4 regions of the Streptomyces sp. NPDC049541 genome follow, and region 2 is predicted to be linked to each of the others. Evidence: riboswitches for the same ligand, from Rfam matches in the RefSeq annotation. Region 2 holds a riboswitch; each other region holds the start of a gene.

The links. A riboswitch is a leader RNA that binds a small molecule or an ion and turns the genes downstream of it on or off. The one in region 2 is predicted to bind thiamine pyrophosphate.
Region 1: it holds a riboswitch for thiamine pyrophosphate, as region 2 does, so the genes downstream of both, ACIBW9_RS30605 (thiamine ABC transporter substrate binding subunit) here and thiO (glycine oxidase ThiO) in region 2, are expected to answer to the same signal.
Region 3: it holds a riboswitch for thiamine pyrophosphate, as region 2 does, so the genes downstream of both, thiC (phosphomethylpyrimidine synthase ThiC) here and thiO (glycine oxidase ThiO) in region 2, are expected to answer to the same signal.
Region 4: it holds a riboswitch for thiamine pyrophosphate, as region 2 does, so the genes downstream of both, ACIBW9_RS03980 (tetratricopeptide repeat protein) here and thiO (glycine oxidase ThiO) in region 2, are expected to answer to the same signal.

The regions. Positions count from the first base shown of each region.
Region 1 covers NZ_JBITLY010000009.1:143,273-150,382, reverse strand. Annotated here, with positions in the region: gene ACIBW9_RS30640 (hypothetical protein) at 47-325, opposite strand; gene ACIBW9_RS30635 (hypothetical protein) at 524-763, opposite strand; gene ACIBW9_RS30630 (hypothetical protein) at 1,255-1,707, opposite strand; partial or broken gene ACIBW9_RS30625 (hypothetical protein) at 1,812-2,015, shown strand; gene ACIBW9_RS30620 (hypothetical protein) at 2,066-2,263, shown strand; gene ACIBW9_RS30615 (hypothetical protein) at 2,419-2,763, opposite strand; gene rlmN (23S rRNA (adenine(2503)-C(2))-methyltransferase RlmN) at 2,947-4,053, shown strand; TPP riboswitch at 4,077-4,184, shown strand; gene ACIBW9_RS30605 (thiamine ABC transporter substrate binding subunit) at 4,272-5,351, shown strand; gene ACIBW9_RS30600 (ABC transporter permease) at 5,396-6,997, shown strand; gene ACIBW9_RS30595 (ABC transporter ATP-binding protein) at 6,998-7,110, shown strand, end outside.
Region 2 covers NZ_JBITLY010000001.1:1,134,318-1,141,427, forward strand. Annotated here, with positions in the region: gene pknB (Stk1 family PASTA domain-containing Ser/Thr kinase) at 1-321, opposite strand, end outside; gene ACIBW9_RS05175 (thiazole synthase) at 440-1,234, opposite strand; gene thiS (sulfur carrier protein ThiS) at 1,238-1,438, opposite strand; gene thiO (glycine oxidase ThiO) at 1,435-2,589, opposite strand; TPP riboswitch at 2,587-2,698, opposite strand; gene ACIBW9_RS05190 (hypothetical protein) at 2,752-3,102, shown strand; gene ACIBW9_RS05195 (NAD(P)/FAD-dependent oxidoreductase) at 3,135-4,376, shown strand; gene ACIBW9_RS05200 (Rv2175c family DNA-binding protein) at 4,468-4,839, shown strand; gene thiE (thiamine phosphate synthase) at 4,964-5,614, shown strand; gene metF (methylenetetrahydrofolate reductase [NAD(P)H]) at 5,855-6,778, shown strand; gene ACIBW9_RS05215 (hypothetical protein) at 6,835-7,110, shown strand, end outside.
Region 3 covers NZ_JBITLY010000003.1:196,029-203,138, reverse strand. Annotated here, with positions in the region: gene ACIBW9_RS13205 (IclR family transcriptional regulator) at 1-170, shown strand, start outside; gene ACIBW9_RS13200 (SsgA family sporulation/cell division regulator) at 269-706, shown strand; gene ACIBW9_RS13195 (YibE/F family protein) at 850-2,274, opposite strand; TPP riboswitch at 2,346-2,535, shown strand; gene thiC (phosphomethylpyrimidine synthase ThiC) at 2,528-4,330, shown strand; gene ACIBW9_RS13185 (hypothetical protein) at 4,488-5,357, opposite strand; gene ACIBW9_RS13180 (metallophosphoesterase) at 5,551-6,633, opposite strand; gene ACIBW9_RS13175 (LacI family DNA-binding transcriptional regulator) at 6,835-7,110, opposite strand, start outside.
Region 4 covers NZ_JBITLY010000001.1:867,491-874,600, reverse strand. Annotated here, with positions in the region: gene ACIBW9_RS03995 (class I SAM-dependent methyltransferase) at 1-571, opposite strand, end outside; gene ACIBW9_RS03990 (glycosyltransferase family 4 protein) at 565-1,941, opposite strand; gene ACIBW9_RS03985 (TetR family transcriptional regulator) at 2,152-2,802, shown strand; gene ACIBW9_RS03980 (tetratricopeptide repeat protein) at 2,825-3,688, opposite strand; TPP riboswitch at 3,746-3,933, opposite strand; gene ACIBW9_RS03975 (ferredoxin) at 4,024-4,257, opposite strand; gene ACIBW9_RS03970 (aldehyde dehydrogenase) at 4,264-5,721, opposite strand; gene ACIBW9_RS03965 (MBL fold metallo-hydrolase) at 6,005-7,033, shown strand; partial or broken gene ACIBW9_RS03960 (nuclear transport factor 2 family protein) at 7,076-7,110, shown strand, end outside.

The sequences.
Region 1 (7,110 bases), on a different contig from region 2:
CTGCGCTCGGGAGTAGCTGAACTGGCTCCCAGCAGCCAGGCTTGGGTCAGCTCTCCTCGTCCTCGACGATGCCGAAGGCGACGGGAAATGACTCCAGGAAATCGCGCCGTCCCGGATCTTGTTCCGCTTCGGCCAAGTGCGCAAGCACGTGCAAGAGCCGTTCGCGTTGGTCTGAGGGCAGTTGCAGCAGCACCCAGCCCACGCTCTCCATCGTCTTCACCGCAGAATCCGGATCCACTTCCTCGTCCTCGCAGCTGTCCAGCCACCAAACGATGTCAACGAGCAGGCCGGTGAGTGCCGGCACGAGCGGATCCGTGTCAGTCATCCGCGCAACGTAGCCGATCCCTACGACACCACATCAGTGCGGGTTCCCGGCCAGCCTTCAGTGCCCCGGGCCGTGCCTGGGCCGTGCGAGGGCGCCCGACGCCGACCGGCAAAGACGGAAGCCCACGGCATCTGAACTGGTCAGAGCCGTGCGGTCTTCAGTCTCGCTGGTCAGCGAGACCGGTGATCAGTAGACGGGCTACTGACCGTCTTGCAGTCCCTCAAACACAACCAAAGAGCCATCCCGCTCGAACCGCAGCACGCGGGGCCGGGAGGATTTCTGGGCTGAGTCCGGCTCAGGATGAAGCTCGCCGTAGCGCTGATGGTAAAGATCAACCGCTTCTTGGAGCGGGCATCCTTGTGCCTCACGAATCGCCTTCACCGCGAGGATTGTGCGCCCCTCCAGAATGTCGCGATCTACATCCGGCCCTTCTGCCACATGTCCTCCCCGGTCCGGCATCGCAGTAGAGCAACTGAGGCTCCTCCGGTCAAATGAGTTGAGCGGCGACCATGGAGTGGTTCGCCTAGAGGGGACCGGTGCTGCCCGCGGGCCGTGCCACTCCCGTGTCAGAACTGACGGGAACTCACGGGGACCAAGGTTCGCAGGGGCGAGTTCCACCGGACAGTGTCCAACGTGGGGAATCCGCAGGTCAGGCTCGTGATCGCCCCCTCGCTTGCTCGCTCCAGGCCAAGGTGTTCGAATCCGCGCATCCGCATGCGCTGAAGTCGGCGACTGAGGACTCCGGCATGCGCGCCAGTGGCTTGTACCCGCTCCTCCACCGAGTGGGGGGCGCCGCTGCGGAGGGCGGCCAGAGCTATCACGGATGCCTCGTCATCACCGGGCGCGGCAGGATCTTGAGGGCTGCACTCCGCCGGGCACGACAGGGGCCCAGCCGACGCTGGTCGACGGGGCCCGGATGGCGCGCAGGGTCAGCAGGCGTCGTACTTCCAGGCGCCGCCCTCAACCGTCCACGGCTGCCCCAGCTGGTCGAACTTCGGCAGGCCCTTCACCTTGTACGAGACGCGGCCCATGCCCCCTGAGACCGTCGCGTGCACGTCCGTCGCCGGGTGGTCGGGCCCGTAATCCTTCGCGGCCTGATCCACGGTAGCCGCGTACGTGGCCGGGTCTGCCTTGGCGCGACAGCGCTTCGACAGGAAGGCGTACGCCCCCTCCCCAGCCCCTCCGAAGTAGAGGTTCACGTACGTGTCCGCGACGCGCTCCAGTTCGACGGTGCCGGGCGGCGTCGGGGTGGTGGTCGGCGTCTCGGCGGCCGTGGTGGGGCTGCTGTTCGGGGTGTCGGCTTTGTCATCGCTGGACGATGAACAGGCGGTGAGGATGGCGAGCAGGGAGATGGTGAGTGTGATGGTGGCGCGGGTACGCATGTGTCCCCCATGAAGCGGTGTGCCGGAGGGGGCATGGTGCCACGCCGGACATGGTTGGGGCCCCGCCCGGGGGAATTCGGCGGGGCCAGGGGACCAGTCTGCCCGGCAGGCAAGGGGACTGGGACGCCAAGGTGCTGGCCCCGGCGGAGATCGCGGCGCGACTGGGCATCACCGAAGGCGAGCTGTGCGTCCCTACGACGTACGAGTTCCTGGCGGACGGCAGGCGGGGACGGCCCGTCGAGACAGCGGACATCGTCGTGCCCGCCGCTCACTGCGAGATCGTCTACGAGATCCCGATCAACCGCTGACGGGACAGAGCCGCCTCATGCCGTAGGCCCTCGGCTCGTATCGTGACGTCATGCGCAACGAGCGGCACGATGAGCGGCTGTCGGACGAGGAGTTGGAGCTGTTCCTCCAGTACCTCCACAGGTTCGCGAACCATGACCTTGATCTCTTCGCCCTCATGCAGATCGGCGATCCAGAGCACCCCGCCTACGTGTCCTTCAGCAGGAAGCCGGAAGCGGGTGTCGCCCCTTCGGCCTACCGGCGGCCGTAGACCCACGCCGGGTCACGTCGAATGCGTGTCGAAGTCGCCGGACCTCCGCGCTCAGCATCCGGAACCTGCCAGGTCCGGCCCACTCATCCGGTGGTCAGTTCAAGCGCCTTCCAAGCGCCTTCCAAGCGCTTGGCTTCCCGTCGGCCAAGAGTGGCTCAGCTGTGTGCAGCGCCGGGGCCGACGGCGAAGCCTTCGGACTGGTCCAGGTGGAAAGGTGAGCCCTGCTGCGTAGGGGACCAGCCCTGACGGAGAGCCGACGCGATAGCGGCGGCGACGTCGCTGGGCAGAACCGGGACACTTGGCGCACCGAACCAGTTGCTGGCATGAGGCTGATTCGTGGTGACGACCAGGGTCGTGCCAGGGGTGTCCGCGTGCTGCACCGCGTACGTGCACGGTCGATCACAGAGAGCCTGGTCGTACGTGGGCCGGCGGCGCAGGCGCCAGTGGTAAGTCGTGCCGTCGACGACGATGCGTCGCGAGCCCTTGCGGCCGATTGCCATGACGCCCCCGTCCCCTGGAATGGCAGCGATGCTAGCTGGTCAGACCATGGATGATCCGAGAGTTTCGGGCCGTCTCTGGGCCGTCCGAGGCCGCTCAGCGGTGACGCATGACGACCACCAACGGCAGGTGTCCTCGCTCACAGTCGCAGGTCACATGAGTTGATCTGCGACACTGGTACAGCCATGCCTAAGCCCGGAGAACTCACTTTCGTCGCCCCCCGCGGAGCCAAGAAGCCGCCGCGGCATCTTGCCGATCTCACGCCCGCCGAGCGCAGGGAAGCGGTGGCCGAGATCGGCGAGAAGCCGTTTCGTGCCAAGCAGCTGTCGCAGCACTACTTCGCGCGGTATGCGCACGACCCGGCGGAGTGGACCGACATCCCGGCCGGTGCGCGCGGCAAGCTGCAGGAGGCGCTGCTTCCCGAGCTGATGACGGTCGTACGGCATCTGTCGACCGACCAGGGGACGACGCGCAAGACCTTGTGGCGGCTGTTCGACGGGACGCTCGTCGAGTCGGTGCTGATGCGCTACCCGGACCGGGTGACCATGTGCATCAGCTCGCAGGCCGGGTGCGGGATGAACTGCCCGTTCTGTGCGACCGGGCAGGCCGGGCTCGACCGGAACCTGTCCACCGCCGAGATCGTGCACCAGATCGTCGACGGGATGCGGGCGCTCAGGGACGGAGAGGTGCCCGGCGGCCCGGCCCGGCTCTCCAACATCGTCTTCATGGGGATGGGTGAGCCGCTCGCCAACTACAAGCGTGTGGTCGGGGCCGTCCGGGCGCTCACCGATCCCGCCCCCGACGGGCTCGGGCTGTCGCAGCGCGGCATCACCGTGTCGACCGTCGGTCTGGTGCCCGCGATCCACCGGTTCGCCGACGAGGGCTTCAAATGCCGGCTCGCCATCTCGCTGCACGCGCCGGACGACGAGCTGCGCGACACCCTCGTCCCCGTCAACACGCGGTGGAAGGTGCGCGAGGTCCTCGACGCCGGGTTCGAGTACGTCGAGAAGAGCGGGCGGCGGCTCAGCATCGAGTACGCGCTCATTCGCGACATCAACGACCAGGCCTGGCGCGGTGACCGGCTCGGGCGGCTGCTCCGCGGCAAGCCCGTCCACGTCAACCTCATCCCGCTGAACCCGACGCCCGGCTCGAAGTGGACCGCCTCCCGGCCCGAGGACGAGAAGGCCTTCGTCGAAGCCATCGCCGCGCACGGTGTGCCGGTGACGATCCGGGACACCCGGGGGCAGGAGATCGACGGGGCCTGCGGCCAGCTCGCGGCCACCGAGCGGTAACCTGAGCCCGTACGTACATCTTCATATTCCGACAGGGGAGCGCCACAGCGCTGAGAGTGCGGCAACCGGGCCGCAGACCCTCTGAACCTTGCCCAGGTCATTCTGGGTAGGAAGTTCGGTCTTCACTCGAGCTGTTGCGCCCTGCCCGGGAGCCGCTGGAATGCTCCGGCACTCCCGGGCAGGGCCGCGTCTCTTCCTGGTCAGCCAGGAGGAATTCAGTGCACACCAAGACGTTCGTGGCCGCCGCGGTCGGCCTCGGTCTCGTCACGTTGGCCGCGTGCGGTTCGTCGTCGTCCGGCAGCGAGGACTCCGGCGGCTCCAAGACCGTCACCCTCGTCAGCCACGACTCGTGGGCCGTCTCGAAGAACGTCCTCGCGGACTTCGAGAAGCAGTCCGGATACAAGGTCAGGGTCCTCAAGAGCGGCGACGCCGGTCAGGCCGTCAACAAGGCCATCCTCACCAAGGACAACCCGCAGGGCGACGTCTTCTTCGGCGTCGACAACACCCTGCTCTCGCGGGCCCTCGACAACGGGCTGTTCCAGTCGTACGAGGCGAAGGGCGCAGACCGGATCCAGGCGCAGTACCGGGTCGACCAGGCCGAGCACCGGGTCACCCCGATCGACTCCGGTGACATCTGCGTCAACTACGACAAGGCGTACTTCAGCAAGCACAAGCTGGCACCGCCCCAGTCGTTCGACGATCTCGTCAAGCCCGCGTACAAGAACCTCCTCGTCACCGAGAACGCCTCCACCTCCTCGCCAGGCCTCGGCTTCATGCTCGGCACCGCCGCCAAGTACGGCGACACCGGCTGGCAGGGCTACTGGAAGAAGCTCAAGGCGAACGGCGTGAAGGTCGTCGACGGCTGGGAGCAGGCCTACAACGAGGAGTTCTCGGGGTCCGCGGGCGGCAAGAAGGCCAAGGCGGACCGGCCGCTCGTCGTCTCCTACGCCTCCTCGCCGCCCGCCGAGGTCATCTACGGCAACCCGAAGCCGAAGACCGCGCCGATCGGAACCTCGTACGGCACCTGCTTCCGGCAGATCGAGTACGCCGGGCTGCTCAGCAACGCCCGGAACACCAAGGGCGGGAAGGCGTTCATCGACTTCCTGGTCGGCAAGGAGTTCCAGGAGGACATGCCGCTCAACATGTTCGTCTACCCGGTGATCGAGGGCGCCCAGGTGCCGCCGGAGTTCGTGAAGTTCGGGCAGCCGGCCAAGGACCCCGAGACCATGGCCCCGAACAAGATCGCCGCCAGCCGTGACCAGTGGGTCAAGTCGTGGACGTCACTCGTACTGAAGTAGCCGTCCGCGCAAGGCGGACGGGGAGCGCGGTGCGGCTCGGTCTGATGGCCGTGCCGGTCGCGTTCTTCGCCGTCTTCTTCGCCTGGCCCGTCGCCGCGATCGTGGCGCGCGGGCTCAAGGTGGACGGGGTGTGGCAGTTCGGGCGGATCGTGGACGTCGTCACGCAGTCCGACATCCGGCACGTCCTGTGGTTCACCACCTGGCAGGCGCTCGCCTCCACCGCGCTCACGCTCCTGGTCGCGCTCCCCGGCGCGTATGTCTTCGCGCGCCTCGACTTCCCCGGCAAGCAGGTGCTGCGGGCCGTCGTCACCGTCCCCTTCGTGCTGCCGACGGTCGTCGTCGGTACGGCGTTCCTGGCGCTGGTCGGGCGCGGGGGACTGCTCGACGAGCTGTGGGGCGTACGGCTGGACACCACCGTGTGGGCCATCCTGCTGGCGCATGTCTTCTTCAACTACGCCGTGGTCGTACGGACCGTCGGCGGCCTGTGGGGGCAGCTCGACCCACGGCAGGAGGAGGCGGCGCGGATGCTGGGCGCCTCGCCGTTCAGGGCCTGGCGGAAGGTGACACTGCCGGCGCTCGGGCCCGCCGTCGCCGCCGCCGCGCTGATGGTCTTCCTGTTCACCTTCACCTCCTTCGGCGTGGTGCAGATCCTCGGCGGCCCGACCTTCTCCACCCTCGAGGTGGAGATCTACCGGCAGACCTCGGAGATCTTCGACCTGTCCACCGCCGCCGTGCTCACGATCGTCCAGTTCGTCGCCGTCGGCGCGATCCTCGTCGTGCACGCCTGGACCGTACGGCGGCGGGAGAGCGCCCTGCGGCTCGTGGACGCGAACATCACGGCGCGACGGCCGCGCGGGGCCGGGCAGTGGGCGCTGCTGGCCGGGGTCCTCGGCACCGTCGCCGTGCTGCTCGTCCTGCCGCTGGCCGTGCTGGTGCAGCGGTCCCTCGGTGCCTCCGGCTTCGGCTACTACCGGGCCCTGACCCATGACGACGGCGGGACCTTCCTCGTGCCGCCGATCCAGGCCGTCGGCAACTCGCTCCAGTACGCCCTCGCCGCGACCGCCATCGCCGTGGCGATCGGCGGTCTGGCCGCCGCGGCGCTCGCGCGGCGGGACGCGGGACGGCTGGTCCGTGGCTTCGACGCGTTGCTGATGCTGCCGCTGGGGGTCTCCGCCGTGACGGTCGGCTTCGGGTTCCTGATCGCGCTGGACAAGCCCCCGCTCGATCTGCGCAGTTCGTGGATTCTGGTGCCGCTCGCGCAGGCGCTGGTGGGCGCCCCCTTCGTCGTACGGACCATGCTGCCCGTGCTGCGTGCCGTGGACGCGCGGCTCAGGGAGGCGGCGGCCGTGCTCGGGGCGTCGCCGTGGCGGGTGTGGCGGGAGGTCGATCTGCCGATGGTGCGGCGGGCGCTGCTGGTCGCGGCCGGGTTCGCGTTCGCGGTGTCCCTGGGGGAGTTCGGGGCGACCGTGTTCATCGCGCGGCCGGACAATCCGACGCTGCCGGTCGCGGTGGCGCGGCTGCTCGGCCGACCGGGTGATCTCAACTACGGCCAGGCGATGGCCCTTTCGACGATTCTGATGGTGGTGTGCGCGGTGGCGCTGCTGGTCCTCGAGCGGCTGCGCACCGACCGGAGCGGGGAGTTCTAGATGCTGCTGAGTCTTGAGGACGCGACCGTGCGGTTCGGCGGGCGGGCCGTGCTCGACGCCGTCGGCCTCGATGTCGCCGAACACGAGATCGTGTGCGTGCTCGGGCCCAGCGG
Region 2 (7,110 bases):
CAGCACGTCCCGCAGGGTGCACCCGGCGACGTACTCCATGGCGAGGTAGACGTACGACCCGTCGGTGCCCTGGTCGAAGACCTGCACCACGTTCGGGTGCGCGAGCCTCGCGACCGACTTCGCCTCGCGGATGAACCGGTCGACGAAGGTGCCGTCGGCCGCGAGCGTCGGGTGCATCACCTTCAGCGCGAGCACGCGGTCGAGGCGGGTGTCCAGGGCCCGGTAGACCGTGGCCATCCCGCCGACCGCGATCCGCGCGTCCACGCGATAGCGCCCGTCGAGCACCTGCCCGACCAGAGGGTCCTGAAGGGTCGTATCCACGCAGGTGAGTGTACGAGCCGTGACTGACAGGGCTGCCGGTTCGGGTGAGATCGGAGCGGGACTGCAGCCGACCTGTGACGGACGTCGCACCGACTTCCGGAACTTGTCGAACGCGAGTTCAGAACGCGGGGCGTTCGGGATCCAGGTGCGCGCGCCCCTCGTGCGGCGAGGACGCCTCCGCGAAATGGCGGCGCGGGATGCGGCCCGCCCGGTACGCGAGCCTGCCCGCCTCCACGGCGTGCTTCATGGCCTCGGCCATCAGCTGCGGCTCCTGGGCCCGCGTCACCGCTGAGGCGAGCATCACACCCGCACATCCGAGCTCCATCGCGAGCGCCGCGTCCGAGGCCGTACCGGCACCCGCGTCCAGGATCACCGGCACGCGCGCGTGCTCGGTGATCAGCTGGAAGTTGTGCGGGTTGCGGATGCCGAGCCCGGAGCCGATGGGCGAGCCGAGCGGCATGATCGCCGCGCAGCCGACGTCCTCCAGCCTGCGGGCGAGGACCGGGTCGTCGTTGGTGTACGGCAGCACGGTGAAGCCGTCGTCGACCAGGGTCTCGGCCGCGTCCAGCAGCTCGATCGGGTCCGGCAGCAGGGTGCGCTCGTCGGCGATCACTTCGAGTTTGATCAGTTCGGTGCCGAGCGCCTCGCGCGCGAGGCGGGCGGTCAGCACGGCCTCCCCGGCGGTGAAGCAGCCCGCCGTGTTCGGCAGTACCCGGATGCCGAGCTTCTCCAGGACGGACAGCACCGAGCCGTGCACCGAGGGGTCCACGCGCCGCATCGCGACCGTCGTCAGCTCCGTGCCGGACGCCACCAGCGCCCGCTCCAGGACGTCGAGGCTGGGGGCACCGCCGGTGCCCATGATCAGACGGGACGTGAAGGACGTACCGCCGATGACAAAGGGGTCGTCGGCCATGGGTCAGCCTCCTTGGACGGCGGTGAGGACCTCGACGCGGTCCCCCTCACGCAGGGACGTCGACGGCCACTGCGCGCGCGGGACGACGGTCTCGTTCAGGGCGGCGGCCACTCCGGAGGGTGCCGGGGTCAGCGCGCGTACGACGGTGTCGAGAGCCGTGCCGGGAGCGAACTCCCTGGGCTCTCCGTTGACGGAGATGTTCATGCGGGCTGCTCCAGAAGCGCGAAACGCTTGGGGGTGAACGGGCGTGCCTCGTCCGGGAGTTCACCGGTGGCCAGGGCGTGCGCCATGGCGTCGCCGGTGACCGGGGTGAGCAGCACGCCGTTGCGGTAGTGACCGGTGGCCAGCAGCAGACCGGGCAGTGCGGTCGGGCCGAGCAGGGGCGCGTTGTCCGGAGAACCGGGGCGCAGACCGGCCCGCGTCTCCGTCAGCGGCAGCTCGGTGATCCCGGGGACCAGCTCGTGTGCGTCACGCAGCAGCTCGTACACCCCGCCCGCGGTGACCGTCGTGTCCCAGCCCAGCTCCTCGCTGGTCGCACCGATCACCAGCTCACCGCTCTCGCGCGGCACCAGGTAGACATGGCTGCCGCGGACGACGGCGCGCACCGTGCGGCTCAGGAACGGCGCGTACCGCTTCGGCACGGTCAGCCGCAGCACCTGCCCCTTCACGGGGCGCACGGGTGGCAGCACCTCGTCCGGGACGCCCGGCAGCCGTCCGCTGAGGCTGCCGGCCGCCAGGACCACCTGGCCCGCGCCCAGCTCGGCGCCGTCGGTCGTGGTGACGCCGGTGGCCCGGTCCCGTACGACATGGAAACGCTCGGCCCAGGTGCGGTGGAAGACCACACCCGCGTGCTCGCACGCGGCCACCAGCGCGCGTGCCAGTCGCCGCGGGTCGATCTGGTGGTCTCCGTCCACCCGCAGGCCGCCGCGCACGCCCGGTGCGAGCATCGGCTCCAGGCGCCGGCACTCGCGCCCCGTCAGCCACTCCGAATCCAGGCCCGACTCCCGCTGCAGGGCGTGCAGTTCGCGCAGATGGGCGCGGTCGTCGGCGTCCAGGGCGACGGCGAGCGTGCCGCATTGGCGATAGCCGAGGTCCTGACCGGTGAGCTCGCTCAGCTCGGCCGCGAAGTCCGGGTAGCGGCGGGCCGACTCCAGATTGAGGCCGAGCAGGGTCTGCTCGCCGTAGTGCAGCTCCGTGACCGCGGCCAGCATCCCGGCGGCCACCTGGGCGGCCCCACCGCCCGGTTCGGGGTCCACGACGGCCGTGCCGAAGCCGCGCTGCGCGGCCCGCCAGGCCGTGACCAGGCCGATGATTCCGCCCCCGATGACGAGGACGTCTGACGTACGTGACGACATGGGCGTCCAGCCCCTCCCTTCGCCGGCATGACCCGGATCAGGTTCGTACGGTCGGAGGCCGCCAGCCTCCCTCTCAGCCCGGTGCGTCCGGGCTCCCGCGAGTGCTTGTACGTTGGCCACCCTAGCCCGACCCGCCGCGCCTCTGTAAGGGAGCCTTCCGTCATGCCCCGCTCGCTGGACGGCCTCGTCCTCGCCCCCGTCGCCGACCAGGCCCCAGGTCAGGTGGGCACCCGGACCCGGTTCACCTACCACGAGCAGGGCGGCGAGGTCTGGGCCGAGTACGCGGGCGGCGACGTCGTGCGCGGGCATCTGGTGGGTACGCGGTCAGGTGACCGGCTGGACTTCCGGTACGTCCAGCTGAAGAACGACGGGACGACCTCCTCGGGGCACTGCGTCTCGGCCGTCGTGGAGCTGCCGGACGGGCGGGTGCGGTTGGAGGAGACCTGGGAGTGGGAGTCGCAGTCGGGCAGCGGGACCAGTGTTGTGGAGCAGGTCACTGAGCACGACTCCTGACTGACGAATAGTCAGTTGTCTATGGTGATCAGGTGAGTGAGCAGACGCGGGAAGTGAGCACGTCACCGGCGCGGCGCGTGGTCGTCGTCGGCGCGGGCATGGCCGGTGTCCAGACGGCCGTCGCCCTGCGCGAACAGGGCTTCACCGGCACCGTGACGGTGATCGGCGCCGAGCCCCATCAGCCCTACGACCGGCCGCCGCTGTCCAAGGCCGTCCTGCTCGGCAAGGCCGAGGGCTCCGCCTTCGACGTCGACTTCGAGGCGCTCGGCATCGAACTGCGGCTGGGGTGCGAGGTGCTCGGCGTGCGCCCCGGCGAGCACGAGCTGGACACCGAGACCGGGCCCGTGCCCTACGACGTCCTGGTTCTTGCGACCGGCGCCGAACCGATCACGTTGCCGGGCACGGAGGGCGTGCCCGGGGTGCATCTGCTGCGCACCCTTGACGACGCCGAGCGGCTGCGGCCCGTGCTGGCCAGGCAGCACGACATCGTGGTCGTCGGCGCGGGCTGGATCGGCGCGGAGTTCGCCACCGCCGCGCGCGAGGCGGGCTGCGCGGTGACCGTCGTCGAGGCCGCCGACCGGCCGCTCGCCGGCGCGCTGCCCGCGGAGGTGGCCGCACCGATGGCCGCCTGGTACGCCGACGCGGGCGCCGAACTGCGTACGCACGCGCGCGTGGCGCACATCGAGCCCGGCGCGGTCGTCCTCGACGGCGGCTCCCGGCTGTCCGCGGGCGCCGTCGTGGTCGGCATCGGCGCCCGCCCCGCCACGGCCTGGCTGCCCGGCTCCGGCATCGAGCTCGGCGCGCACCGCGAGGTCGTGGCCGACGCCCACCTGCGCACCTCGGCACCGGACGTCTACGCCGTCGGCGACTGCGCCTCCTTCCCCTCGGGACGGTATGGCGAGCGCCTGCTGGTCCACCATTGGGACAACGCCCTCCAGGGCCCGCGCACGGTGGCCGCGAACATCGTCGGCGAGGCCACCGGCGCGCCCCCCGCGGTCTACGACCCGGTCCCGTACTTCTGGTCCGAGCAGTTCGGCCGCTTCGTCCAGTACGCCGGTCATCACACCGCCGCAGACACGACCCTGTGGCGCGGAGACCCGTCGGGGCCCGCCTGGTCCGTCTGCTGGCTGCGCGAGAGCCGCCTGGTCGCCCTGCTGGCGGTCGGCAGGCCGAGGGATCTCGCGCAGGGCAGACGGCTGATCGAGGCGGGCACCCCGATGGACCCCGAGCTGCTGGCGGACCCGGCACGGCCCTTGAAGACGGCCACGGCGTAGTACGCGGAACGGCGGCCACGACGGGGGGTGAAACCCCAGGTCGGACGCTTCTGGCTTCCGACTGTCGGTGCGGGATGGCAGGCTTGACTCCGTGACCGAGATTGACGCAAAGATCGATGCTCTCGTCCCCGCCTGGCTCACCCTCCCCGACATCGCAGAGATGCTCGACGTCGAGGTGACGCGTGTGCGGCAGTTGGTCAAGGAGGGCCAGCTCATCGCCGTACGCCGAGGTGAGAACCGCGCGCTGCATGTGCCCGCCGCATTCATCGACGCGGCCGAGCAGAAGGTCGTCAAGGGCCTGACCGGCACCCTGACGCTCCTGAGGGACGACGGCTTCACCGACGAAGAGATGATCGAGTGGCTCTTCACCCCCGACGACAGCCTGCCCGGCACCCCCGCGCAGGCGCTGAGCGAGAATCGCGGTACGGAGGTGAAGCGCCGGGCCCAGGCGCTCGCCGTCTGATCCGAACAGGCTGAACCGAACAACGTCCGGCGTACGGGCCGGGGTCCGCCCACAGGGCCGCGGCCGCGGTTCACTGCGGCCCGTACGCCGCCGACCAGGAACGACACCCACGGGGGACCCTCGTATGCCCGACACCGCCGCACGCGCCGAGCTCGCCGACGCCCGCGTCTACCTCTGCACGGACGCCCGCAGGCGCCAGGGCGACCTGCCGGAGTTCCTGGACGCCGTCCTGGCCGGCGGCGTCGACATCGTGCAGTTGCGCGACAAGGGCATGGAGGCCGCCGAGGAGCTGGAGCACCTGAAGGTCTTCGCCGACGCCTGCGCCCGCCACGGCAAGCTGCTCGCCGTCAACGACCGCGCGGACGTCGCGCACGCCGCCGGCGCCGACGTGCTCCACCTCGGCCAGGGCGACCTCCCGGTCCCCGCGGCCCGCGCGATCCTCGGCGCGGACGTCCTCATCGGCCGCTCCACCCATGCCGAGTCGGAGGCCGCCGCTGCCGCCGTCCAGGAGGGCGTGGACTACTTCTGCACCGGCCCCTGCTGGCCGACCCCCACCAAGCCCGGCCGCCACGCCCCCGGCCTCGACCTGGTCCGGTACACCGCCTCCCTGGGCGCCGAGCGCCCCTGGTTCGCCATCGGCGGCATCGACCTCGGCAACCTCGACCAGGTGCTCGAGGCCGGCGCCCGCCGCGTGGTGGTCGTCCGTGCGATCACGGAGGCCGACGATCCGGGCGCGGCGGCCCAGGAGTTCGCGAAGCGGCTGCGGAGCGCGTAGCGCAGGCCTCGCCGGAGTCCGGCGTCCAGCAGATTGTCCGATGGGCGCCAGAAGGATTGTCCGATGGAAATCCGGCAGGTTGTCCTACGGAATGTGCGGCAGCTTGTCGGACGGAATGCCTGACGGCTTGTCCGAAGAATGTCCGCCGGGTTGTCCGATAGGTGGACAACAAATAGACAAATCCGGCAAATATCCTGCATCCGGTTGGGGGAGTCGCCGCCCCCTGACTAACCTGCGGGTATGGCCCTCGGAACCGCATCAACCAGGACTGACCACGCGCGCACGGTGCGTGACATGCTCGCGACCGGCAAGACGACGTTCTCGTTCGAGTTCTGGGCTCCGAAGACGGAGAAGGGCGAACGCAACCTCTGGAACGCGCTCCGCAGGGTCGAGGCCGTGGCCCCCAGCTTCGTCTCCGTGACGTACGGGGCGGGCGGCTCCACCCGTGCGGGCACGGTGAAGGCGACCGAGCAGATCGCCGCCGACACCACGCTCACCCCGGTCGCCCACCTCACGGCGGTCAACCACTCCATCGCCGAGCTGCGCAACATCATCGGCCAGTACGCCGACGCCGGGATCCGCAACATGCTCGCCGTGCGCGGCGACCCGCCCGGCGACCCCATGGGCGAATGGGTGCCGCACCCGACGGGGCTGACCTATGCCGCCGAGCTCGTCGAGCTCATCAAGGAGTCGGGCGACTTCTGTGTCGGCGTCGCGGCCTTCCCGGAGATGCACCCGCGCTCCGAGGACTGGGACACGGACGTCGCCCACTTCGTCGACAAGTGCCGGGCCGGCGCCGACTACGCCATCACACAGATGTTCTTCCGACCGGAGTCCTATCTGCGGCTGCGCGACCGGGTAGCTGCGGTCGGCTGCGACACCCCCGTCATCCCCGAGGTCATGCCGGTGACCAGCGTGAAGATGCTGGAGCGGCTGCCGCAACTCAGCAACGCGCACATCCCCGCCGCCCTGAAAGAGCGGATCCTCACAGCAAAAGACGATCCGACCGCTGTACGCTCCATTGGCATCGAATTCGCCACGGAGTTCTGCGCGCGGCTGCTGGCCGAGGGAGTGCCCGGACTGCACTTCATCACGCTCAACAACTCCACGGCGACGCTGGAAATCTACGAAAACCTGGGCCTGCACCACCCCCCGCAGGCCTAGACCGGCCGCACGGGTATACGACACACTGCGTAGCGGCGACTCGGAGAGGGGCGTACATGGGCTGGACGGTCCTCTACATCGCGTTCGGCATCGTCGCGCTGTGGCTGCTGGGCGAGGTGCTGCTGCAGTACAAGGCGCGGCTGCGCTGGCGGCTGCTCGCCTTCGCCGGGTTCCTCGGCGTCGTGCTCGGGGTGCTGATCCCCTCGGTGATCGTCATCGGTCTCGGCGCTGCCGCGTTCGCGGTCGGTCAGACCTACGTCACGCTGTCGTTCCGCCGCGGCTTCGCATCGGGCTGGGCGGTCAGCCGGACCGGCATCCCGGGCGTCGGCAAG
Region 3 (7,110 bases), on a different contig from region 2:
CGCTGGGGACGGTCTGCGCCGCGATCCCGATCACGGTGGGCGCGACGGCCGCGACGATGGCCATTTCTCTGCCCTCGAATCAGGCCGACCGGCTGATGTCCGCGGCCCGGCAACTGCAGAGCGAAATCGGAAAGCTGATGGGGTCACTCGCGCTCTCTATCAGTATCTGAAAACTCACTCCTTGTGATCTGTCGTGTACGTTCAGCAAGATTCCACCAGTGTCAGGGGATCACTCCCAGCCGGTCGGCTTCACATGACGGGGTAGGCGATGCGCGAGTCCGTACAGGCAGAGGTCATGATGAGCTTTCTCGTGTCCGAGGAGCTCTCCTTCCGCATCCCGGTGGAGCTGAGCTACGAGAGCTGTGATCCCTATGCCGTGAGGCTTACCTTCCACCTGCCCGGAGATGCGCCGGTGACCTGGGCGTTCGGTCGTGAGCTCCTCATCGACGGGGTGTGCCGGCCGTGTGGGGAAGGGGATGTGCGCGTCTCACCGGCCGAACCCGACTCCCTGGCAGAGGTCCTGATCCGGCTTCAGGTCGGCCGCGACCAGGCGCTGTTCCGTGCGTCCACGGCGTCGCTCATCGCGTTCCTCGACCGCACCGACAAGCTGGTGCCCCTCGGTCAGGAGGGCTCCCTCGCCGACTTCGACGCCCACCTCGACGAGGCCCTGGACCGCATCCTGGCGGAGGAGCAGAGCGCGGGCTGAGACGGGACGGCGGGGGCCGGCCGGAACGCTTCTGCGTGGGACGCGGAGGACGCAGTAACGCTTCTCCGTGTCTCCATGTGCACGGCAGCTGGAGTCCGTCCCGCCCCGACCGTCTGTTCATGCGTGCCCGAGTGGCCCTCGCCTCACCGCTTGCGCCGTCGGCCCCGTCCGGCGCGCGCCGCGGCAGGTGCTGCGCCCGCGGTGCCCGCGACCTGCTCCGGTCCGGGACGGTCGGCCGCGACCACCAGTGCCGCGAGGAGGGTCGTGACCGGCACGGAGGCGACCAGGCCGATCGAGCCCACCAGCGTGCGTACGATCTCCTCTGCCACCAGTTCGCTGTTGGCGACCGTCCCCACGCCGCTCTGTGCGATGGAGAAGAGCAGCAGCAGGGGCAGCGCGGCGCCCGCGTAGGCGAGGACGAGGGTGTTGACGACGGATGCGATGTGGTCGCGGCCGATGCGGATGCCCGCCCGGTACAGCCCCCGCCAGCCCATCGACGGATTCGCCTCGTGCAGCTCCCAGACCGCCGACGTCTGAGTGACCGTCACGTCGTCGAGGACACCGAGCGAACCGATGATGACACCGGCCAGCAGCAGGCCGCTCATGTCGATCGACGGGTACAGGCCGTGGATCAGACCGGTGTTGTCGTCCGTGTTGCCGGTCAGGGCGGCCCAGCCGATGAACTCGGAGCCGAGCAGGCCGATCAGGACGAGCGAGAGCAGCGTGCCCAGCACCGCCACGGAGGTGCGGGCCGACAGACCGTGACACATGTAGAGCGCGATCAGCATGATGGCGCTCGATCCGATCACGGCCACGAGCAGCGGATCCGAGCCCTGCAGGATCGCGGGCAGGATGAAGAAGGTCAGCACCATGAAGCTGACGGCCAGCGCGATCAGGGCCATCACTCCGCGCATCCGGCCCACCACCACGACGGCGAGCGCGAAGATGCCGGCCAGCAGCGCCATGGGAAAGCGGCGGTTCACATCCGCGACCGAGTACTGCAGGTCCTTCGGCGCGGAGGGCTCGTAGGCGGCGACGACCTTCTCACCCTCGTGCAGTTGCCGAGACTGGTCCGGCTGCACGATCTCGGTGAACGTACGGCCCTTGTCCTTGCCTGTGTCGACGCGGATCGTCGCCTTCTTGCAGGTGCCCTTCGCCTGCTGTTGGGCGGAGGAGCCCTCGGCAGTGGAGGTGTCCCCTGTCGGAGTCTCGCCCGAGGCGTTCACCGACTTGCAGCTCACGCTCACGACCTCGACGACCGTCGCCTGCTGGGTCTGCCGGTCGAAACCCACACCGGTGCGCTGGTGCGGCGGGGCGCCGCCGGGCCACAGGACCACGAGCCCGACCGCCACGGCCGCGGCAAACGGGATGAGGATGGCGGCGATGACCTTGCGCAGGTGCTTGGAGACGGGGGCCGCAGGACCGTGGCTGTGCGAGTGACCGTGCCCGCCACCGGAACCATGGCCGTGCCCGTGCCCCCCACCGGAACCATGGCCCCCGCCGTCTCCGGAGCGGTGTCCGCGGGGCGGCTCCGGAGGAGGGTAGGAGGGCTGATGTGTCGTGGTCACCGCCAGATCATCGCAAGAACGACAGGGGCCCTCTGTTCAGCGCGCCCGAATTGACGCTAGCGTGGAGGCACCTTTGCACACGCGGGAGCTCGGAGCACCGGGCTGAGAGGGCGCTGACCTCCGTCCCAGCGATGTTTCACGTGGAACATCACCGAAGTCGAGTGATGTTCCCCACGAAACGTCGACAGACGGAAGCCGCTGCGTCGACCGCCGAACCTGTTACCGGGTAATGCCGGCGTAGGGAGTAGGTCTCATGACCAACAAGGACGCACGCACGCCTGCCTCCAACCAGGACGAACAGCCCCTTCAGGGCGAATCGTCCCAGGAGGCCGGGAAGTCCATCGGCTGGCACAAGGCGTATGTCGAGGGCTCACGCCCTGATCTGCGGGTGCCGGTCCGTCAGGTGCATCTCACCAACGGGCAGTCGGTCACGCTGTACGACACCTCGGGCCCGTACACCGATCCGCTCGTCGACACCGATGTGCGCAGGGGACTCGCTCCGCTGCGCGAGAACTGGATCATCGCGCGCGGTGACACCGAGGAGTACGCGGGCCGTCCCGCCCGTCCCGAGGACGACGGGATCAAGCACACCTCTCCACGAGGCGGTCTGCGCAACCTCGATGCGGTCTTCCCGGGTCGGCCGCGCCAGCCGCGCCGCAGTCGCGACGGCCAGGCGGTCACGCAGCTCGCGTACGCCCGCCGCGGAGAGATCACGCCGGAGATGGAGTACGTGGCTATCCGGGAGAACGTCTCGCCCGAGGTGGTCCGCGAGGAGATCGAGGCGGGCCGCGCGGTACTGCCGGCCAACGTCAATCACCCGGAGATCGAGCCGATGATCATCGGCAAGCGGTTCCTGGTGAAGGTCAACGCCAACATCGGCAACTCCGCGGTGACGTCCTCCATTGAGGAGGAGGTCGAGAAGATGACCTGGGCGACCCGCTGGGGCGCCGACACGGTCATGGACCTTTCCACGGGCCGCAACATCCACACCACGCGTGAATGGGTGCTGCGCAACTCCCCCGTCCCCATCGGCACGGTGCCGCTCTATCAGGCCCTGGAGAAGGTGGACGGCCGCGCCGAGGAGCTCACCTGGGAGATCTACAAGGACACCGTCATCGAGCAGGCCGAGCAGGGCGTGGACTACATGACGGTCCACGCGGGCGTCCGTCTGCCGTACGTCCCGCTCACGGCGAACCGCAAGACCGGCATCGTCTCGCGTGGCGGTTCCATCATGGCCGCGTGGTGCCTCGCGCACCACAAGGAGTCGTTCCTGTACGAGAACTTCGAGGAACTCTGCGAGATCCTGGCCGCCTACGACGTAACGTACTCGCTGGGCGACGGCCTCAGGCCGGGGTCGATCGCGGACGCCAATGACGAGGCGCAGTTCGCGGAGTTGCGCACGCTCGGGGAACTCAACCGGATCGCCAAGCGTTTCAACGTACAGACCATGATCGAGGGCCCGGGACACGTCCCGATGCACAAGATCAAGGAGAACATCGACCTTCAGCAGGAGATCTGCGATGAAGCTCCGTTCTATACGCTCGGCCCGCTGACCACGGACGTCGCACCGGCGTACGACCACATCACCTCCGGCATAGGTGCCGCGATGATCGCCTGGTGGGGCACGGCCATGCTCTGCTACGTCACGCCCAAGGAGCACCTGGGCCTGCCCAACCGTGACGACGTCAAGACCGGTGTCATCACCTACAAGATCGCCGCCCATGCAGCCGACCTCGCCAAGGGGCACCCCGGGGCGCAGGAATGGGACGACGCGCTGTCCGACGCCCGCTTCGAGTTCCGGTGGGAGGATCAGTTCAACCTCGCCCTGGACCCCGAGACGGCACGGGAGTTCCATGACGAGACCCTCCCGGCGGAGCCGGCCAAGACCGCCCACTTCTGCTCGATGTGCGGGCCGAAGTTCTGCTCGATGAAGATTTCCCAGGACATCCGCCGCGAACACGGCGGAAGCCGTGCCGAGATCGAGCAGGGCATGGCCGAGAAGTCGAAGGAGTTCGCGGCCGCGGGCAACAGGGTGTACCTGCCGATCGCGGACTGACGTATGCCGGGGTGAGTCGCTTCCCTGACGTGGAAGACGGTCCCGCTCCTCGGTGTGAGGTGCCGTGCGGCGGAGCCGTCGGCGCTGTCGGTGTTCGGCTTGCGCTCCCCCTGCGGGCCCTGACGGGCCTTCTGATGCGGGGGGCGCAAGCCGACGGTTACTCCGGCTGGTGTTCCGGGCCTCCGAAGTCCGGGCTGGTGTAGTCCGGGCTGGTGAAGCTCGGGCGCGGGCTGGGGGTCGAGCCGTCGTCCGGGCTGCTGAAGCCCGGCCGGTCGTAGCCGAGGTGAGGCATGCGGCTGGTCGACGTCGGCGGAGTCGCGGTGTGCAGCGCCGCGGCGGTGCCGGGGTCGGCGAGTGCCTCCCTGAGGAACGGCATGATGCCGCGCTCCAGGAGCGCTTCGCGCCAGGCTTCTTTGGCCGCGGCCACTTCCCCGCTCAGCTCGCCGTACGGTCCGGACTCGAGCGAGGGCTGGTTGCGCAGGGCGGTGAGCAGCAGCCCGACAGCGGCGACGAGGATCGCGGCCGCGGTCATGGCACCGAACACCCAACCGGCGGTGATCATGGTTTTGCCAAACACCTGTTTGGGTTCCAGTGACTTGATGATGTACCCGACGAGCAGGAAGATCACCGCAGCTGTTCCGGCGAGGACGGGGGTGAGGACGGCGGCGACGGCGACGGCGCCCGCGCCGGCCGGCTCGGCGGCCTCGCCGAGGGTGGTGGCGAGCCCCGCTGCCGCCGCGCCCGGCTCCGCAGAGCCGGATTCACGGGTGGACGGCGGGGTGGACGACGCCGGCTGGCGCAGTTCCTCGCGGACCTTCACGTAGTGCTGGTACTCGGCCGCAGCGGCCACCGTGATGAGTGCGGTGGCGTTGAGCGCCATCGTGCGCAGCTGTTCGGGGTTGAGCCGCTTGCCGACAGCGGCCAGTTCCGGGCGGTTTGGGGCGGAGCGCAGCGCCTCATCGAGGACCCGCTCGTACTCCTGGCGGTCCTCGCTCAGCAGGTGCTGCGGAACGCTGTTCATGTGCATCCCCCGATGCTCCGTAGGGCTTGGGGCTCGCATGCCAACGAGCCGTCGGGCAGAAACGGAGGGGAGCCTGCTACGGATAAGCCGATGGTAGAGCGGTGACGGCACACGGTGACAGGGGGTTTGAAGAAATTGGGCCCTGGCCTGCGCCGTTTGTCGCGGTTCCGCCCTGGGGGGACACCTGCCCTGTGAAGGGTCAGATATCCAGCGGCAGTTGCTGGACCAGCAGCTTTCCGGCCATGGTCACTCCGCCGTCCATCGCGATGGCGAGTCCCTCGGCGTAGACGTGCGGTCCTTCGACCACAGGCCCTGCGCTGTCCTCGCCCTCCTCGGAGCCGACCTCGCCCAGCAGATACGGAATGGGGCTGTGACCGTGAACAATCCGCGTGCCGCCGTACGTATCCAGCAGGGAGCGTACGGCGTCTGCACCGCCCTCGTCGCGGAAGGAGAACCGCTTGGTGAACTTGCGGAACAGATCCCAGCATTCGTCGGCGTCGTTGCGCGTGAGCGTTTCGCGGACGGTGTCGTTGACCGCCTCGATCGAATCGCCGTAATCCAGGTAGGCGGTGGTGTCCGAGTGGACGAGCAGATAGCCGTCGACCTCCTCGACGGCGTCCAGGCGGGCCATCCACTGCAGGTGATGGTCCTGGAGACGGTCCATGTCGGTCTTCTGGCCGCCGTTGAGCAGCCAGGCCGCCTGGAAGGTGGCGGTGCCCGCACCGGAGTTGACGGGGGTGTCGCCGAACCGCTTGGCGCCCAGCAGCAGCAGTTCGTGGTTGCCCATGAGGGCCTTGCAGTAGCCACCGGCCGCGGCCGCCTCCGCGGACAGCCGCATCACGAGGTCGATGACGCCGATGCCGTCCGGGCCGCGGTCGGTGAAGTCGCCGAGGAACCACAGCCGGGAGGTGCCCGCGCACCAGTTGCCCGCGGCGTCGACGAGGCCCTGCTCCTGGAGGGCGGCCACCAACTCGTCGAGGTAGCCGTGCACATCACCGACGACGTACAGCGGGCCCGCGCCGTCCGTCTGCTGCGGGATGGGGAGGGGCGCGGGGTCGACGGGCACCTGAAGCGTGTCACCCCGGTTGATGACCGGCAGGTCGCGCTGCGTCGGGGTGTACCCCTCCGGGTGGTCGGCCGGCTCCTCGACGGGTCTGGCGACGTCGCCGGGGTATGTGCTGTGGCCGTACGGACCGGTCTCGTGGACATACGCCGGTACCCGGAAGTCGCGCAACGTCGCCGTCCGCTCCGTCTCGGGTCCCTGACCGGCCCCCTGAGTCATCAGACCCCTCCACCATCGCGCCGCATCTGCACCGCTTCGGACTGCCTGGTCGCAGCGGCCCGCGGTGTCGTGGGCCCATCATAGGAATGCCGATCGCGCCATGTGATGACCCAGGGGTGGTGAATCGGAGGAAGAGTCCAGTTCACCGCGGCTTTCGCCCCGATTGGGCAGGGCTTCGACCGCCTGCTGACGGCCTTGGTTCTACTTCTCTTCGGGCGACCGCGGCGCGCTGACGGTCGTACGCGGCGGACGTCGCTGGGACGAGGTACGCACGATCAGCTCCGTCGGTATCACCTGCTCGACCGGTTGGTCCGATTCGACCCCCTCGATCGCGTCGATGAGGAGCTGCACCACGGCCGTGCCGATGCGGCGCGGCTTCAGGGAGAGCGTGGTGATGGGCGGTTCGGTGTTGGCGTACACGGTGGACTCGCTGCAGCAGACCAGAAGCAGGTCGTCCGGTACCCGCAGGCCGTAGCG
Region 4 (7,110 bases), 270 kb from region 2:
CGTTGTCGACGCCGAACGCGCACTTCAGCCACCAGTAGGGGGAGTGGAGCGCGTGCGCGTGGTGGGTGCCGTAGGGCTCGAGGCCCGCCTCGCGGATCTTGGCCAGCAGTTCGTCCGCCTTGTAGATGCGGATGTGGCCGCCCTCGACCTCGTGGTAGGCGTCGGACAGCGCCCAGCAGACCTTCTCGGGGCCGTAGCGCGGGACGGTGATGGCGATGCGGCCGCCGGGCCTGAGCACCCGGACCATCTCGGCGAGTACGCCCTTGTCGTCCGGGATGTGCTCCATGACCTCGGAGATGATGACGACGTCGAAGGACTCGTCGGGGAAGGGCAGCGCCAGGGCGTCGCCCTCCATCGCCGTGGCGGTGGCGCCCGCGGGGGCCTCGCCCGCCTCCTTCATCGCGGCGAACCACTTCGCGACCTCGCGGATCTCCTCGCCGTTCTGGTCGAGCGCCACGACCTGGGCGCCGCGCCGGTAGCACTCGAACGCGTGCCGGCCGGCGCCGCAGCCGAGGTCCAGGACGCGGTCGCCCGGGGCGAGCGGGAACCGGGAGAAGTCGACGGTCAGCACGTGGCCCTGCTTTCGGAGTAGACAGCCTCTGAGGCCGCGAAGCGGCCGGGATTCCTGGCGGCGGAGCCGCCGATCGCCTCTCGGTACCGGGCCACCGTGCCCTCGGCGGCGCGCGCCCAGGTGAAGTGCCGCAGCACCCGCTCACGCCCGGCGCGACCGAGCCGCGCCCTCAGTTCCGGGTCGGACAGGAGACGGTTCAGCCCTGCCGCCAACGCCCCCGGATCACCCGGCGGCACCGCCAGGCACGTCTCCCCGTCCCTCCCGGCGACCTCCGGAATCGCGCCGCCGGTCGTCGCGACCAGCGGCGTGCCCGTGGCCATCGCCTCGGCTGCCGGCAGGGAGAAGCCCTCGTACAGGGACGGTACGCAGGCGACCTCCGCCGAGCGGACGAGGTCGACGAGTTCGGCGTCCGAGATGCCCTTGACGAACTCGACGGCGCCTTCGAGGCCGTAGCGTTCCATGGCCTGGGCGACGGGCCCCTCGGTGGGGCGCTTGCCGACGACGACGAGGTGGGCGTCCGGGTGCTCGGTGCGGACCTTGGCGAGCGCCTCGACGAGGAAGACCAGGCCCTTGAGCGGGACGTCCGCGCTGGACGTCGTCACGATCCGGCCCGGCACCACGGGGACGGACGGGTCGGGCGAGAAGAGGTCGGTGTCGGCGCCGATGTGCACGACGTGGATACGGTCGTCCCGTACGCCGAGGTGGTCGATGATCTCGGCGCGCGAGGTGCCGGAGACGGTGAGGACCGAGGGCAGGCGGCGGGCGACGCGCTTCTGCATGCGGGTGAAGGCGTACCAGCGCCGTTTGCCCCAGCGCTGCTGCCAGTTCTCGGCGGCGTCCAGCTCCAGCTGCCGGTCGACGGTGATGGGGTGGTGGATGGTGGTCACCAGGGGGGCGCCCACATCGCCCAACAGGCCGTATCCGAGGGTCTGGTTGTCGTGCACGACGTCGAACTCGCCGCGGCGGGCGCGGAGGTGGCGGCGGGCGCGCAGGGAGAAGGTCAGCGGCTCCGGGAAGCCGCCGGTCCACATGGTCGCGACCTCCAGCGCGTCGATCCAGTCGCGGTACTCGTCGCGCCCCGGGGTGCGGAAGGGGTCCGGGGAACGGTAGAGGTCGAGGCTCGGCAGCTCGGTCAGGCTCAGCCGGCCGGCGTAGTCCTCGCCCTCGTCGAGCACGGGGTAGGGCTGGGAGCCGATGACCTCGACGCGGTGGCCGAGGCGGGCCAGCTCGCGGGAGAGATGGCGGACGTAGACGCCCTGTCCGCCGCAGAACGGGTTCCCTTTATAGGTGAGGAGCGCGATGTGGAGCGGTCGCTCGCCGTCGGCGGCGAGGTCCTCCTGGGGACCCGCCTGACTGGCCTCAGCGGTCACTCTGGGCCCCCTTCTGCCTGCACTGTCCCGCGAGATTACGCCGGGACGCTAATCTAGAACAAGTTTCAGACTTGATCGTCCAGGAGGCTCTGAATCTACCGGCAGGTAGGGGCGCGGTGAGCAGTGGATCAGGTGATTCGCGCCACGGCCGGGGCCCTGCCAAACTCGGTGCGATCACCAGCCCTCACCGACTGTCACGGAACGGGATCCATGCCTGCGCAAGCGAAGGTGGCCAAGGTGGAAGCACGTACCTCGCAGCCGGCCTCCCCGCCCCTCACGGAGCGGCAGGAGGCGCGTCGTCGGCGCATCCTGCACGCGAGCGCGCAGTTGGCCAGCCGGGGTGGTTTCGACGCGGTGCAGATGCGTGAGGTGGCCGAGTCCTCGCAGGTGGCGCTGGGCACCCTGTACCGCTACTTCCCGTCCAAGATCCATCTGCTGGTCGCCACCATGCAGGACCAGTTGGAGCACATGCACGGCACGCTGCGGAAGAAGCCGCCGCAGGGCGAGACGGCGGCCGAGCGGGTCGCCGAGACGCTGATGCGGGCCTTCCGTGCGCTCCAGCGCGAGCCGCATCTGGCCGACGCGATGGTGCGTGCGCTGACCTTCGCCGACCGGAGCGTGTCGCCCGAGGTGGACCAGGTCTCCCGCCAGACCACCGTGATCATCCTGGACGCGATGGGCCTGGAGAACCCGACCGCCGAGCAGCTCTCCGCGGTCCGGGTCATCGAGCACACCTGGCACTCGGCCCTGATCACCTGGCTCTCGGGCCGTGCCTCCATCGCCCAGGTCAAGATCGACATCGAGACGGTGTGCCGGCTGATCGACCTGACGGATCCGACGGCGTCCGAAAAACCGTCCTAGCCGCACCCGAAACGGCGGCGTCTCAGCCGACCGTCGCCAGCCCGCTCCAGCTGCGCCCGATCGCCGCGCCGTCCGCCCACTGCGCGAGCAGCCGTCGGGCGTCCTCCTCGGGGGCCGCGAGGGACACCGTCTGGGCACCTGACGGCAGGCTCCGTTCCTGTTGATGGGTGCCCTCGCTGCAGCAGGCGCAGAGCACGCGAACGCTGCTGGCCGGTTCGGCGCCGTAGCCGTGCTCGCCGAACAGGTCGAGCAGGGCCCGCAGGTCGTCCGTCTCGCCGGCCGCCACGGTCACCTCCAGGGTGGGCAACTCGGAGGCCTCGAAGAGGAGCAGTTCGTCGAAGACGGGGAAGGTCACGCCGTCGAGGATCCGCTCCCCCTTGGGCTCGCCGTCGTGGACGACGATCTCGCCGTACCGACGGCCGCCGGTCACCGGCACGTTCACCACCCGCCCGCGTGTCGGGCACAGCCGCTCGATCCACACGACCTCGCGCTCGCCGCCGGTGTCGAGCCGCACGCAGGCGTTGCCGAAGCCGCCGACGATCTCGCCCTCGCCGTCGGGGAGGTCGATGCCGAAGCCGGCCCAGGCGTCGCGGGCCGTCGCCCAGTCGCGCTGGATGGTCGCGGCGATGCCCAGGTTCCAGTACGCGGGGTCGCCCTCGCCGCGCGGCGCCCGGGCCGCGGCCTCGCGTCCGAGCTCGTACGCCTTCGCCCAGTTCCGCAGGAACTTGTGGGCGAGCGCCGCGTCGTACCACCAGTCGGCGCTCGGTTTCTCGTCCGGGAAACGGGCGAGCACCTGCTCGTAGAGGCCGGCGGCGCGCAACCACTCCTCGGCCTTCCATGCCTCACGAGCCTGCTTGATCAGCTGTCCGGCCTCGGCCTTGCGCACGCTTCCCCGCCCCTGATCGCTCCTACGGCAACCGCAGGAGCGTATCGGGCACGCAAAGGACCTACGAGACGGGTTCCCTTCGCCGGCGTTACCCGGGTCAGGTAGTGGAGGTCGCCTTCCAGTCGCGGACCTCGCGATCCACGGCCTTCCGGCCTCTCAGCCCGGACCGTCGACGTCGGTCCCAGCGGACTGACTGCTTCACGCCAGAATCGGCTACTCCGGTTCGGACTCCCTCACTCGTCCCGTAGGCCAATTCCCAGAATAGAACGCCCGACCGGGAATGAAACCCCTGAAAGTAGATTTTTTCGGACTCTTTTCGGGTCCTGCTCGGGGCTCTACTCCTCCGGCGGGAACACGGGTTCCCCGCTCCCCAACAGCGTGATCACGATCGCCTCCACCGGGCAGTTCTCCGCCGCCTCCAGGATGCGCTCGTTGGCGTCGGGCTCCGGCTCGACGGGGTGCGACTGCATGGCGGAGTCGAGGCGGAAGGCCCCGGTAGCGCGGTGGACGCACTGGGCCGAGCCGATGCAGAGGGAGCGGTCGACCTCGACGTGCCAGCGGTCGCCCATGGTCGCTCAGCCCTCCCAGCCGGCCGGGAGATGGATCATCTTGTGTTCGAGGTACTCGCCATAGCCCTCGGGTCCGAACTCCCGCCCCAGGCCGGAGTTCTTGTAGCCGCCGAACGGACCGAGCATGTCGAGGCTGAAGGTGTTCACGGAGTACGTTCCGGTGCGGACCTGGCGTGCGACTTCGATGCCGTGAGCCACGTCCGCGGTCCAGACACTCCCGCTGAGCCCGTAGTCGGAGTCGTTCGCGATCTTCAGGGCCTCGGACTCGTCGCCGTACGGGAGCAGACAGATCACCGGGCCGAAGATCTCCTCCCGCGCGATGCGCATCGAGTTGTCGACGTCGCCGAAGAGGGTCGGCTCGACGTACCAGCCGCGGTCCAGGCCCGGCGGGCGGCCGCCGCCGGTGAGGATCTTGGCGCCCTCCTCCTGGCCGATGCGGATGTAGTCGAGGTTGCGCTGCTGCTGGCGCCTGGCGACGAGGGGGCCGACCTGGGTCGCCGCATCCAGCGGGTCACCGACGACCAGGGCGCTCGCCGCGGCCGCGAAGGCCTCGGCGAACTCGTCGTAGCGCGAGCGCGGCAGCAGGATGCGGGTCTGGGCCACGCACGCCTGGCCGTTGTTCATCCAGGCCGCCGGGACGACGCCCGCGACGGTGGTGGCCACGTCCGCGTCCGGCAGGACGACCGCCGCCGACTTGCCGCCCAGCTCCAGTGTCACGCGGGTGAGGTTGCGGGACGCCACCTCCATCACACGCTTGCCCGCGGCCACCGAACCGGTGAAGGCGACCTTGTCGATCCCTGGGTGTCCGACCAGGTACTCGCTGACCTCGCGGTCCGCGGGCAGGATCGACAGCACACCCTCCGGCAGACCGGCCTCGCGGGTGATGTCGGCCAGGATGTAGGCGTCCAGCGGAGACTCGGGCGACGGCTTGAGCACCACCGTGCAGCCGGTGAGCAGCGCGGGCGCGAGCTTGGCGGCGGCCACGAACTGCGGGACGTTCCAGGGGACCACGGCCGCCACGACCCCGACCGGCTCACGCCGCACCAGGATCTTCCCGAGCACACCGTCGCGCCGCTCCTCGTACGTGAAGTTCCGGGCGACGGTGATCGCCGCGTCCCACACCATCATCGCGCCGAGCGCCTGCGCGAGCACGCTCCACGAGTACGGGGACCCGTTCTCGGAGGAGATCACTCGGGCGATCTCCTCGTGCCGTACGGCGATCGCGTCCTTGATCCGGGTGACGACCTCGATCCGCTCGTCGAGCGTCATCCGCGGCCAGGGCCCCTCGTCGAAGGCACGGCGGGCGACGGCGACGGCCCGGTCGACATCCTCCCGAGAGGCGTGCGGCACCCGCCCGATGACCTCCTCGGTGTGCGGCGAGACCACCTCGATGACGTCCTTGCCGAGGGGGTCGGTCAACTCCCCGCCGATGAACAGCTGTCCGTGTTCCACGAGCTCGGTCATGGCCGACTGCCTCCCCGAAGCGCCTGTCTCTGACGGTTCATCAGATACGGCACTGATACCAGTTCCCCTCGGAGGAGTCCACGGACCGCACACGAGTTGACCGCGTGGACAGGTGACTTGGGCTCCTATCGAAACGCGTTCTAGTTATACTCGTGCCTGCCTCGCGATGTCCGCGTCGGCCGCCGTGGCTGACCTGCTTTTCTGCTGGGGGTCCGGGGGGTTGTCCCCCGGAATGGCGCAGCAGTGGGCCGAGCGTGGCCGGTTCGCGGTGATTGGGGAGCCCATGACGCAGGTGTACGACCACGGCGGAGGCGTCCGGTCGATCAAGGTCCCCATTCCGGACAATCCGCTCGGCCACACGCTGGTCTACGTCGTCGACACCGACCGCGGCCCCGTACTGGTCGACACCGGCTGGGACGCCCCCGCCTCCTGGGACACACTCGTCGAGGGGCTGGTGGCCTGCGGTACGGCGGTGGGCGAGGTGCACGGTGTGGTCATCACCCACCACCACCCCGACCACCACGGCCTCTCCGGCAGGGTGCGTGAGGCGTCCGGCGCCTGGATCGCCATGCATGCCGCGGACACGGCGATCGTGCGGCGCACCCGAGACACCCGGCCGGGGCGCTGGTTCGCGTACATGACCGCCAAGCTGGTCGCCGCGGGCGCCCCCGAGGAGCACGTGGCGCCGTTGCGCGACGCGGCGCCCCGCACCACCCTGCCGGTCTTCTCCCCCGCCCTGCCCGACCGGGAGATCGTCCCCGGCGAGCTGCTCGACCTCCCGGGCCGCCGGCTGCGCGCGATCTGGACGCCGGGGCACACCCCCGGCCATGTCTGCCTGCACCTGGAGGAGCAGCACCCGGACCGACTCCCGGGCCACGGGCGGCTGTTCTCCGGCGATCATCTGCTCCCCGAGATCACCCCGCACATCGGCCTGTACGAGGACCCCGACGACACCACGGTCACCGACCCCCTCGGCGACTACCTCGACTCCCTCGAACGCGTCGGCCGTCTCGCCCCCGCCGAGGTGCTCCCCGCCCACCAGCACGTGTTCGCCGACGCGCCCGCCCGCGTCCGGGAGTTGCTGGACCATCACGAGGAGCGCCTCACCGGCCTCCAGTCCCTCCTGGTGGAGCCGCTCACCCCCTGGCAACTCGCCGAGCGGATGGAGTGGAACCGGCCCTGGGCCCAGATCCCGGACGGGTCGCGGAACATCGCGGTCTCGGAGGCCGAGGCGCATCTGCGGCGGCTGGTGAAGCTGGGGCGGGCGGAGGCGGTGGCGGGGAGCGAGCCGGTGACGTACGTGGCGGTGTGAAGCGGTCGCGCACGGTGATCCGCCGCTGGTACCAACGGTCCCATGAACCCGTTGCAGCAACTCCTCGCCGAACGTGC